2 regions of the Kluyvera sp. CHPC 1.2972 genome follow, and region 2 is predicted to be linked to the other one. Evidence: predicted binding sites of a transcription regulator. Region 2 holds the regulator's gene; the other holds the start of a gene.
The links. Region 2 encodes PhoB, which activates phosphate uptake and scavenging genes when phosphate is short. Its sites were predicted from a motif close to CTGTCATAAAACTGNCNNAT; they were not measured.

Region 1: a site for PhoB is predicted at 3,060-3,079, ahead of pstS (phosphate ABC transporter substrate-binding protein PstS). Genes of this name have one in related genera too.

Annotation. Positions count from the first base shown of each region.
Region 1 is NZ_JAPKIB010000002.1:29,704-35,923, forward strand. It holds gene glmU (bifunctional UDP-N-acetylglucosamine diphosphorylase/glucosamine-1-phosphate N-acetyltransferase GlmU) at 1-855, shown strand, start outside; gene glmS (glutamine--fructose-6-phosphate transaminase (isomerizing)) at 1,029-2,858, shown strand; gene pstS (phosphate ABC transporter substrate-binding protein PstS) at 3,155-4,195, shown strand; gene pstC (phosphate ABC transporter permease PstC) at 4,269-5,228, shown strand; gene pstA (phosphate ABC transporter permease PstA) at 5,228-6,118, shown strand; gene pstB (phosphate ABC transporter ATP-binding protein PstB) at 6,170-6,220, shown strand, end outside.
Region 2 is NZ_JAPKIB010000005.1:174,706-180,925, reverse strand. It holds gene proY (proline-specific permease ProY) at 1-292, opposite strand, end outside; gene brnQ (branched-chain amino acid transporter carrier protein BrnQ) at 421-1,740, opposite strand; gene phoR (phosphate regulon sensor histidine kinase PhoR) at 2,150-3,445, opposite strand; gene phoB (phosphate response regulator transcription factor PhoB) at 3,467-4,156, opposite strand; gene sbcD (exonuclease subunit SbcD) at 4,348-5,550, shown strand; gene sbcC (exonuclease subunit SbcC) at 5,547-6,220, shown strand, end outside.

The DNA of each region.
Region 1 (6,220 bases), on a different contig from region 2:
CTGATTGCTAACGGCGCGGATCTGAAGCGCTGGCTGGCGAAGCTCGACAATAACAATGCGCAGGGCGAGTTCTATATCACCGATATTATCGCCATGGCATACCACGAAGGTCGTGAGATTGCCGCGGTTCACCCGGCGCGTATCAGTGAAACTGACGGCGTGAATAACCGTCTGCAGCTTTCCCGCCTTGAACGCATTTATCAGTCCGAACAGGCAGAAAAACTGCTGCTGGCAGGCGTAATGCTGCGCGACCCGGCGCGTTTTGACCTGCGTGGCACCTTGTCTCATGGGCGCGATGTCGAAATTGATACTAACGTTATCCTTGAAGGCAACGTGGTACTGGGCCATCGCGTTAAAATCGGCGCGGGCTGCGTGATTAAAAACGCCACTATCGGTGACGACTGCGAAATCAGCCCGTACAGCGTGGTGGAAGATGCCCATCTGGAAGCGGCTTGTACCATCGGCCCATTCGCCCGTCTGCGTCCTGGCGCTGAGCTGCTGGAAGGCGCGCACGTGGGTAACTTCGTCGAAATGAAAAAAGCGCGTCTGGGTAAAGGCTCAAAAGCCGGTCATCTGACCTACCTTGGCGATGCGGAAATTGGCGACAACGTGAACATCGGTGCGGGTACCATTACCTGCAACTACGATGGTGCCAACAAGTTTAAAACGATTATCGGCGACGATGTTTTTGTCGGCTCCGACAGCCAACTGGTGGCGCCGGTAACGATTGGCAAAGGCGTGACCATTGCGGCCGGTACCACCGTGACCCGCGACGTTGCTGATAACGAACTGGTGCTGAGCCGTGTACCGCAGGTCCACAAGCAAGGCTGGCAGCGTCCGGTAAAGAAAAAGTAATTTCTGTAGACCTGATACAGGCCTACATGGGTGAGGAGATAACATAATCTCCCGCCCAAAAAGCAGTACCCATAAAAATAACCCCACTCTCTACAAGGCTCGGGGCGCCCAGAATACGGGCAACAGGTTGACCGACAACGCATGGCATAATGCCAAAATCGGAATAGAAAACTATGTGTGGAATTGTTGGCGCAGTCGCGCAACGTGATGTAGCTGAAATCCTTCTCGAAGGTCTCCGTCGCCTGGAATACCGTGGCTATGACTCTGCTGGTCTGGCCGTAGTAGACGCTGAAGGTCATATGACCCGCCTGCGTCGTCTGGGGAAAGTCCAGATGCTGTCACAAGCTGCGGAAGAACATCCGCTGGTGGGCGGCACCGGTATTGCTCACACCCGCTGGGCAACCCACGGCGAACCGTCGGAAGGCAACGCGCATCCGCATGTTTCTGACCACATTGCGGTGGTGCATAACGGCATCATCGAAAACCATGAACCGCTGCGCGAAATGCTGCAGGCGCGTGGCTATGTTTTTGTTTCAGCGACCGATACCGAGGTGATCGCTCACCTGGTGCACTGGGAGATGGAACAGGGCGGTACCCTGCGTGAAGCCGTGCTGCGCGCTATCCCGCAGCTGCGAGGTGCCTACGGCACGGTGATTATGGATTCTCGCGACCCAAGCACGCTGCTGGCCGCGCGTTCCGGTAGCCCGCTGGTTATCGGCCTCGGCATGGGCGAGAACTTTATCGCTTCTGACCAGCTGGCGCTGCTGCCGGTCACCCGTCGCTTTATCTTCCTCGAAGAGGGCGATATTGCCGAAGTGACGCGCCGTTCGGTCGCGGTATTCGATAAGTCTGGTGCCAGCGTGAAGCGTCAGGAGATCGAATCTAACCTGCAATATGACGCGGGCGATAAAGGTATCTATCGCCACTACATGCAGAAAGAGATCTACGAACAGCCGAACGCCATCAAAAACACCTTAACCGGGCGAATCAGCCACGGCAAAGTGGATCTCAGCGAGCTGGGCCCACAGGCCGACGCGCTGCTTTCTCGCGTTGAACATATCCAGATTATCGCCTGCGGCACCTCCTATAACTCCGGGATGGTCGCGCGCTACTGGTTTGAATCACTGGCCGGCATGCCGTGTGATGTCGAAATTGCTTCGGAATTCCGCTATCGCAAATCGGCCGTCCGCCCGAACAGCCTGGTGATTACCCTGTCGCAGTCTGGCGAAACCGCCGACACGCTGGCAGGCCTGCGCCTGACTAAAGAACTGGGATACCTAGGCTCGCTGGCAATTTGTAACGTCGCGGGGTCCTCGCTGGTGCGTGAATCCGATCTGGCGATTATGACCAATGCCGGGGCGGAAATTGGCGTGGCGTCCACCAAAGCGTTCACCACCCAGTTGACGGTACTGCTGATGCTGGTGGCGAAGATGGCGCGTCTGAAAGGGGCGGATGCGTCCGTGGAGCATGAGATAGTTCATGCGCTGCAGGCGCTGCCAAGCCGCATCGAGCAGATGCTGTCTCAGGACAAACGCATTGAAGCGCTGGCGGAAGATTTCTCCGACAAGCATCACGCGCTGTTCCTGGGTCGCGGCGATCAGTACCCGATTGCCCTTGAAGGTGCGCTGAAGCTCAAAGAGATCTCCTACATTCACGCGGAAGCGTATGCCGCAGGCGAGCTGAAACATGGCCCGCTGGCGCTTATCGATGCGGATATGCCGGTTATCGTCGTCGCACCGAATAACGAACTGCTGGAAAAACTGAAATCCAACATCGAAGAGGTGCGCGCGCGCGGCGGTGAGCTGTACGTGTTTGCTGATAAAGATGCGGCGTTCAGCAACAGCGACAATATGCACATCATCGAGATGCCGCACGTAGAAGAGGTGATTGCACCTATTTTCTACACCGTGCCGCTGCAACTACTGGCTTACCACGTGGCGCTGATCAAAGGCACCGATGTAGACCAGCCGCGTAACCTGGCGAAGTCGGTTACCGTCGAATAAGTTCGGTTAGTCAAAACGATCCGGCTCTGCCTCAGGCACAGCCGGATTTTTTTTATCACCAGAAGCTGTCATAAAGCGTGACTTTTACGCTGTCATAAAAAGAAAATTTTGCGGTAATTTCATTGTAAATTATTTTTATAACGTACTGATTTATATTGATTTAATAATATTGTTTTTCGCATGGTTTTCGTTGTCATTAAACTGTAATAAACCTTACATATAACTGTCACCTGATTGTCCTATTTTGCTCCTCGTAGCCACTAAACAATCATTTACGGATTCTTGCAGGAGACATTATGAAAGTTATGCGTACCACTGTCGCAACTGTTGTCGCCGCGACCTTATCGATGAGCGCTTTCTCTGCTTTTGCAGCAGCAAGCCTGACGGGTGCTGGTGCAACCTTCCCGGCGCCAGTGTATGCCAAATGGGCAGATACCTATCAGAAAGAGACCGGTAGCAAAGTAAACTACCAGGGTATCGGCTCCTCCGGTGGCGTAAAACAAATTACCGCTAACACCGTTGATTTCGGCGCATCTGATGCTCCGCTGTCTGACGACAAACTGGCTCAGGAAGGCCTGTTCCAGTTCCCGACCGTTATCGGCGGTGTGGTTCTGGCTGTTAACATCCCTGGCCTGAAATCCGGCGAGCTGGTGCTTGACGGTAAAACCCTGGGCGACATCTACCTGGGTAAAATCAAGAAGTGGGATGACGCTGCCATTACCAAACTGAACCCGGGCGTTAAGCTGCCTTCTCAGAACATCGCCGTTGTGCGTCGTGCTGATGGTTCCGGTACCTCTTTCGTGTTCACCAGCTACCTGTCTAAAGTGAACGAAGAGTGGAAATCCAAAATTGGTGCGGGCTCTACGGTAAACTGGCCGACCGGTCTGGGCGGTAAGGGTAACGACGGTATCGCGGCATTCGTACAGCGTCTGCCTGGCTCCATCGGTTACGTTGAATATGCTTACGCTAAGCAGAACAACCTGGCTTACACCAAACTGGTTTCTGCCGATGGCAAGCCGGTTAGCCCGACTGAAGACAACTTTGCGAACGCCGCTAAAGGCGTTGACTGGAGCAAATCCTTCGCGCAGGACCTGACTAACCAGAAAGGTGACAACGCGTGGCCGATTACCTCCACCACCTTCATCCTGGTTCATAAACAGCAGCAGAAACCTGAGCAAGGTGCTGAAGTGCTGAAGTTCTTTGACTGGGCGTATAAAAACGGCGGCAAACAGGCGAACGAGCTTGATTACGCCACTCTGCCTCAGAGCGTGGTTGAGCAGGTTCGTGCTGCATGGAAGACCAACGTGAAAGATAGCAGCGGTAAAGCGCTGTACTGATTACGGTAGCCCGGCGGAAACGCCGGGCAACGTGTAAGCGTCGTGGCGGATTTTAAACTGGAAAGAGTGATTTATGGCTGCAACTAAGCCTGCTTTTAACCCACCGGGTAAAAAGGGTGACATGATATTCAGCGCGCTGGTAAGACTGGCTGCGCTGATTGTGCTATTGATGTTGGGCGGGATTATCGTCTCTCTGATCATCTCCTCCTGGCCTAGTATGGAGAAGTTCGGCTTCGCCTTCTTGTGGACCAAAGAGTGGGATGCGCCTAACGACATCTACGGCGCGCTGGTACCAATTTACGGTACGCTCGTGACCTCCTTTATCGCGCTGCTGATCGCCGTTCCGGTGAGCTTCGGTATCGCACTCTTCCTGACTGAACTGGCACCGAACTGGCTGAAACGCCCGTTAGGTATCGCGATTGAACTGCTGGCGGCGATTCCCAGCATCGTTTACGGCATGTGGGGCCTGTTTATCTTTGCTCCGCTGTTCGCGACCTACTTCCAGGAGCCCGTCGGCAATATCCTTTCTAACATCCCGTTTGTCGGTGCGCTGTTCTCCGGCCCGGCGTTTGGTATCGGTATCCTGGCGGCTGGGGTTATCCTCGCCATCATGATCATCCCGTATATCTCCGCCGTTATGCGTGATGTATTCGAACAAACCCCGGTGATGATGAAAGAGTCGGCCTACGGCATCGGCTGCACCACCTGGGAAGTTATCTGGCGTATCGTTCTGCCGTTCACCAAAAACGGGGTCATAGGCGGCGTGATGCTCGGCCTGGGCCGCGCGCTGGGTGAAACGATGGCGGTAACCTTTATCATCGGTAACACCTACCAGCTCGACAGCGCATCGCTGTATATGCCGGGCAACAGCATTACCTCCGCACTGGCGAACGAATTCGCCGAAGCGGAATCTGGTCTGCACGTCTCCGCGTTGATGGAACTGGGTCTTATCCTGTTTGCGATTACCTTTATCGTGCTGGCGGCATCGAAGTTCATGATTATGCGCCTGGCGAAAAACGAGGGGGCACGCTAATGACGACGCTGGAAATGCAAAGCACCGCCGCGCTGGCGGAGTCTCGCCGCAAGATGCAGGCGCGTCGCCGCATGAAGAACCGCATTGCGCTGACGCTATCGATGGCCACCATGATCTTCGGCCTGTTCTGGCTGGTGTGGATCCTGATGGCGACCATTACCCGCGGCATCGACGGTATGTCGCTGGCGCTGTTTACCGAAATGACGCCGCCGCCAAATACGGCGGGCGGTGGTCTGGCTAACGCCCTGGCGGGCAGCGGCCTGCTGATCCTGTGGTCGACCGTTATCGGTACCCCGCTGGGCATTATGGCGGGCATCTATCTGGCGGAGTACGGGCGTAAATCCTGGCTTGCTGAAGTGATTCGCTTCATTAACGACATTCTGCTCTCCGCACCCTCCATCGTGGTCGGTCTGTTCGTCTACACCATCGTGGTGGCGCAGATGCAGCACTTCTCCGGCTGGGCGGGCGTGATTGCGCTGGCGCTGCTGCAGGTACCTATCGTTATTCGTACCACCGAGAACATGCTGAAACTGGTGCCGGATAGCCTGCGTGAAGCAGCCTACGCGCTGGGCACGCCGAAATGGAAGATGATCTCTGCGATTACGCTGAAAGCGTCTATCTCCGGGATTATGACCGGTATTCTGCTGGCTATTGCGCGTATCGCCGGTGAAACGGCCCCGCTGCTGTTTACCGCGCTCTCCAACCAGTTCTGGAGCACCGACATGATGCAGCCCATCGCCAACCTGCCGGTGACCATCTTTAAATTTGCGATGAGCCCGTTTGCTGAGTGGCAGCAACTGGCCTGGGCCGGGGTGCTGATTATCACTCTGTGCGTACTGCTGCTGAACATTCTGGCGCGCGTTATTTTCGCGAAGAAGAAACACGGTTAATTTTTTACAGCGCGGCCAACGATGGCGGCGCTGGATGAGGAAGAGATTGAGATGAGTATGGTGAACACAACTCCGGGTAAAATTTCAGTACGTGACCTGAAC
Region 2 (6,220 bases):
TCTCAAAGCAGTAGGTCCAGCCGGTGATATAACCGGCCAGCGGGCCCAGGTTGTCCTGCGCGTAGCGAGAGAAGGAGCTGGCAGACGGGTTATGCACGGACATTTCGCCCAGCGCACGCATAATGATATACGCGGCAACGCCGCCAATAATATAGGCCAGCAGAACGCTAGGCCCAGCCATCTTAATCGCATCGGCGGAGCCGTAGAACAGCCCCGTACCAATGGCCGATCCGAGGGCCATAAAGCGAATGTGCCGGGTGCTTAACCCGCGCTTCAGCTTGTTGTTTTCCATCGTTTCCAGTGCCATGTCATACCCATCATCATCGCGCCGCAACGCGAACAACTTAGGTGAAAGTACCCAAAATAAAAAACCACGGAACATCACGTTCCGTGGTTAAAACACCTTGATGCAAACGCCGATTAGTGGGCGCTGGATGTCACCTGACGACCTGCTGTACGGTCCCAGATAATCGCCAGAACCGCCATCACAACCGTCGGCATCAGCCATGCAAGGCCTTGCTCGGCCAGCGGTAAACGGGCAGTCCACGCCGGCAGCACATCTGCAAAAGCAGAGGCTTTGATGCCGTCAAGGATACCAAATACCAGGCTGATAAACATCGGTGGTGCAATAACGCGGCCCGAATTATGCCACCAATTGCGGGTAAAACTCAGCACTACGAGTGCGATACATGGCGGATAAATCGCGGTCAGCACCGGAATAGAGATTTGAATCAGGTGGCTCAGCCCCAGATTCGACACCGCCATAGAGAACAGGCCGAGGATAAAGACCAGCGTACGGTAGGAGAACGGCAGGTATTGGGCAAAGAACTCGGCGCAAGCACAGGTCAGGCCCACTGCGGTGACCAGACAAGCGATGAAGATCAATGCCGCCAGCAGGAAGCTGCCCGCGCCACCGAAGGTATGCTGTACGTAAGCGTGCAGGATTGCCGCACCGTTCGCGTTCTGATCGACCAGCGTCGCGCTATCGGAACCCAGGCGGAACAGCGCCAGGTACAGCAGCGTCAGGCCGACACCGGCCATCAGGCCAGCCCAGATGGTATAGCGAGTCAGCAGACGCGCTTCGGTCACACCGCGGGAACGCGCGGCGTTAACGATAACGATACCAAACACCATCGCGCCCAGCGTATCCATGGTCAAATAGCCGTTCACAAAGCCATTTGAGAACGCTGCAGTTTCATAGGCTTCCATCGCATGGCTAATCGGGCCAGCTGGCCACATCACGGCGGCAACGGACAGTACAATCAGTGCCAGGATTTTCAGCGGCGCCAGGAAGTTGCCGACGGTATCCAGCAGTTTACCTGGATAGAGCGACACCAGGATAACCAGCGCGAAGTAGATAACGCTGTAGATAAACAGCGGCAGTTCACCGCTGCCGGTCAGCGGCGCGATCCCGATTTCAAACGAGACAGTGGCGGTACGTGGCGTCGCAAACAGCGGGCCAACCGCCAGATAGCAGACCGTCGCGAGCAGCACGCCCGCGACTTTACCAATTGGCGTACTCAGGCTGTCCACGCCGCCGCCCACTTTCGCCAGCGCGACCACGGTCAGTACCGGAAGACCAACGGCGGTAATCAGGAAGCCGATCGCGGCAGTCCAGACGTGAGGACCGGCCTGCAAACCAACCATTGGAGGGAAAATGATGTTGCCTGCGCCAACGAACAACGCGAAGGTCATAAAGCCCAGAGCGATGATGTCACGCGATTTTAATTGATGGGTCATATGTAACTACAGCCTGTGGATGTGGTGTTGTAAAACAAATTTATTGTGCCAGCGCCTGTGGAATGATGCAGAGGAAACTGACAATAAACTCAGCGGGATATGCTCCCTTCGCGGCGTAGAGAAGAATAGTTTTTTGATTTACCGCGCATATACAGTCTGTTTACGACTGCATGGGGGCCAATTTAAACGCTTATAACGTTTTAAAGCAACACGGGATCGCAAAACCAGATGATTATATTGATAGTGAAAAAATAGGCAGACGTATTAACTGGATTTAAGAAAAACATCCGGCTAATCATGCGAACAAAAAATAATCAGACGTTCGTAAATCACGCGGGGTTTACTTGACTGCAAAGCAAACAGACCAGCCGAAGCTGGTCTGTGGAAAGTTAAGCTGACAAGGGTGAAATTACTCGCTATTTCTGGCAATTAAACGTTCCGGCAGCAGGAAGCTGAAGCATGAACCTTTGCCGGGCTCGCTGGTAATATCCAGTCGACTATCGTGATGATTAACCGCATGTTTAACAATTGCCAGTCCCAAACCGCTGCCGCCGGTCTGCCGCGAGCGCGCTTTATCAACGCGATAAAAACGCTCGGTCAGCCTTGGCAGGTGCTCAGGCGCAATCCCCGGGCCGTTATCCTCGACGCTGAACAATGCCCCGTGCGGCGCGTGTTGCCAGCGTACGGTAATCAACGTGCCTTCCGGCGTATGGTTAACGGCGTTATAGACCAGGTTCGACATCGCGCTTCGCAGTTGTTCTTCGTTACCCAGCGCTTTCAGCGTCTCATCAATCTCAAAGTGGAACTGGTGCTTATGCTGGCTGAGCGTCTGCGCTTCGCGTTCCACTACCTTCAGCATCATCGGTACATCAATCTTTTCGTTCAGCGCCAGCGTCGGTGAAGCCTCGATTTTAGAGAGCGTCAGCAGTTGTCGAACCAGCCCTTCCATACGCTGCGTCTGCTCACGCATGGTGTGCAGCGCTTTCTCACGCACGTTCCCTTCCAGCACCTGCTCCTGCATCATCTCCAGGTAGCCCTGCAGCACGGTCAACGGCGTGCGCAGCTCATGGCTGACGTTGGCGAAGAAGTTACGCCGCGCCCCTTCCAGCTGGTGCATCTGCGTGACATCGCGCGCCACCATCAGCAACTGACGGTCGGTATACGGCATCACGCGGATCTCCAGATGGCGACCGCTGTTCAGCACCAGATGCAACGGCTTTAAGAAATCGCGCTTTTTGAGGTGTTGGATAAATTCGGGGTAACGCAGCAGGTTGAGGATATTCTGCCCGCTATCGTCGGGCCAGCGAAGCCCCAGCAGCTGCTGGGCCAGGCCATTACACCAGAAAATGGCCCCCTCTTCGGTGGTAAGCACCACCGCATCCGGCAGCGACTCGGCGCCGCTACGAAAGCGCTTAATCAAATTACCCAGCTCGCGGCGGCGTTTTTTATTACGCAGCTGCATCTGATTAAGCCCGTAGAGCAAGGGCTCCCAGCTGCCGCGTCCCGGCGGAGGGGTCATACTTCGGTCGACCCAAAGCCACCAGGAGAGTCGCAGTAAATTCCAGAAATGCCAGATGAGCAGCCCGGTCACTGCCGCCAGTAAAAACCACGGCAGATAACCAAAAATCAGTCCCAGTATCGCGGCCGGGAGACAGCATAACAGCAGCTCCAGTACCAGCCTTTTCCATGACAGCCGTTCCAGCACGCGTCACACTCCTGTCAAAAATTAGAAACGGGCAGAGAAACGATAACCCGTGCCGCGAACGGTTTGCACCATGCGGTCATGACCACTGTGTTCCAGCGCCTTACGCAGACGACGAATATGCACGTCGACGGTACGGTCTTCAACATAAACGTTGGTGCCCCAGACGTGGTTCAGCAGCTGTTCGCGACTGTACACGCGCTCCGGGTGCGTCATAAAGAAATGCAGCAGCTTAAATTCGGTTGGCCCCATATCCAGCGGGTTTTCACCGGTCATCACGCGGTGAGAGGTCGGGTCAAGGCTCAGCCCCTGCATCTCAATCACCTCTTCCACCGCCATCGGTGAAATACGGCGCATTACCGCTTTAATGCGGGCAACCAGCTCTTTTGGCGAGAAAGGTTTGGTGATGTAATCGTCGGCGCCGGTTTCGAGGCCCCGCACGCGGTCTTCTTCTTCACCACGAGCAGTGAGCATCACTACCGGAATGTCACGCGTCAGCGCTTCACGTTTGATATGCTTAATAAATTGCAGTCCCGAGCCGCCCGGTAACATCCAGTCGAGCAGAATAAGATCGGGCCAGGGTTCATTCAGTTTGCTGATAGCGGTATCGTAATCTTCTGCTTCCACCGGCTGAAAACCGTTTTGCTCCAGAACGAAACAGACCATCTCGCGGATTGGCGCTTCATCTTCAACGACCAGAATACGTCTTGCCATTATTTGCCCTGTTTTTAGACATCAGTATTATATACGGCGTCATTATGCGTCAGATTTATGACAGATTTATGAAAAACATGACCGTTAGATGATCGCGGTTTACCGTTTATGACACACGCAAAACGCGCTCATCGACCTCAACGTAGGCTGATGTTTATAATCAACTTTACGCCACTTCTCACGGAACCGCTATGCGCATCATCCACACATCGGACTGGCACCTTGGCCAGAACTTCTACAGCAAAAGCCGCGCGGCTGAACATGACGCGTTCCTGAACTGGCTGCTCACCACCGCCGAACACGAGCAGGTGGATGCCATTATTGTCGCGGGCGATATCTTCGATACCGGCTCCCCGCCAAGCTATGCGCGCGAGCTGTACAACCGATTTGTGGTCAATTTGCAGCAGACCGGCTGCCATCTGGTTGTGCTGGCGGGCAACCATGACTCCGTGGCAACGCTGAATGAATCCCGCGATATTCTCTCATTTCTGAATACCACGGTGATCGCCAGCGCCGGCCATGCCCCCTTTATTCTGAATCGCCGCGACGGCACGCCCGGCGCGGTGTTCTGCCCGGTGCCGTTCCTGCGCCCGCGTGACATTATTACCAGTCAGGCGGGGCTCTCCGGCGGCGAAAAAGTCCAGCAGGTGCTGGCGAGCATTACCGACTATTACCAGCAGCAATACCAGCAGGCTTGTGAACTGCGCGGCGACGCCACGCTGCCGATTATTGCCAGCGGCCATCTGACCACCGTCGGAGCCAGCAAAAGTGACGCGGTGCGCGACATTTATATTGGCACACTGGACGCGTTTCCGGCGCAAAACTTCCCGCCTGCCGACTATATCGCGCTGGGCCACATCCACCGGGCGCAGAAAATCGGCGGCAGCGAGCATATTCGCTACAGCGGTTCGCCTATCGCTCTCAGCTTTGATGAAACCGGCAAAGCCAAAAGCGTCAATCTGGTGAGCTTCAGCGACGGCAAGCTTGCCGACGTCACGCCGCTTACCGTGCCCGTGACTCAGCCGCTGGCGGTAATCAAAGGCGATTTTGACGCTATCAGCGCCCAGCTCGCCGAATGGCGCGATACCGCCGCAGAGCCGAGCACCTGGGTGGATATTGAAATCACCAGCGACGAATACCTGCATGACATTCAACGTAAAATTCAGGCCATCACTGACGACCTGCCGGTCGACGTGCTGCTGGTGCGCCGCAGTCGTGAACAGCGCCAGCGCATTCTGGCAAGCCTTGAGCGCGAAACCTTGAGCGAACTGAGCGTCGAAGAGGTATTTCAGCGCCGCCTGGCGCTGGAAACGTTGGAGGAGCCGCAGCAACAGCGCCTGCACGCGCTGTTTAATGACACGCTCCAGAGCCTTGGCGAGGAGGAACAACCATGAAAATTCTCAGCCTGCGCCTGAAAAACCTCAACTCGCTCAAGGGCGAGTGGAAAATCGATTTCACCCAGGAGCCGTTCGCCAGCAACGGTCTGTTTGCCATTACCGGCCCAACCGGCGCAGGGAAAACCACGCTGCTGGACGCCATCTGCCTGGCGCTGTACCACAAGACACCGCGTCTAAGTAACGTCTCCCAGTCGCAAAACGACCTGATGACCCGTGACACCGCCGAATGTCTGGCGGAGGTCGAGTTCGAGGTTCAGGGCGTAGCCTACCGCGCCTTCTGGAGCCAGAACCGCGCCCGCAATCAGCCGGACGGCAACCTACAGGCGCCGCGTGTCGAGCTGGCGCGCTGCGATGACGGGCAAATTCTGGCGGACAAAATTAAAGACAAGCTGGAAATGACCGCCTCGTTGACCGGACTCGACTATGGTCGTTTTACCCGCTCAATGATGCTCTCTCAAGGCCAGTTTGCCGCTTTCCTCAACGCCGAGCCAAAAGAGCGCGCCGAGTTACTCGAAGAGCTAACCGGCACTGAAATTTATGGTCAGATTTCAGCGCAGGTCTTTGAAAAACATAAGCAGGCGCGGGGGGAACTGGAGAAGCTTCAGGCGCAGGCCAGCGGCGTGGTGCTGCTGAGCGAAGAGCAGCAGCAGACCCTGACACAGAGTTT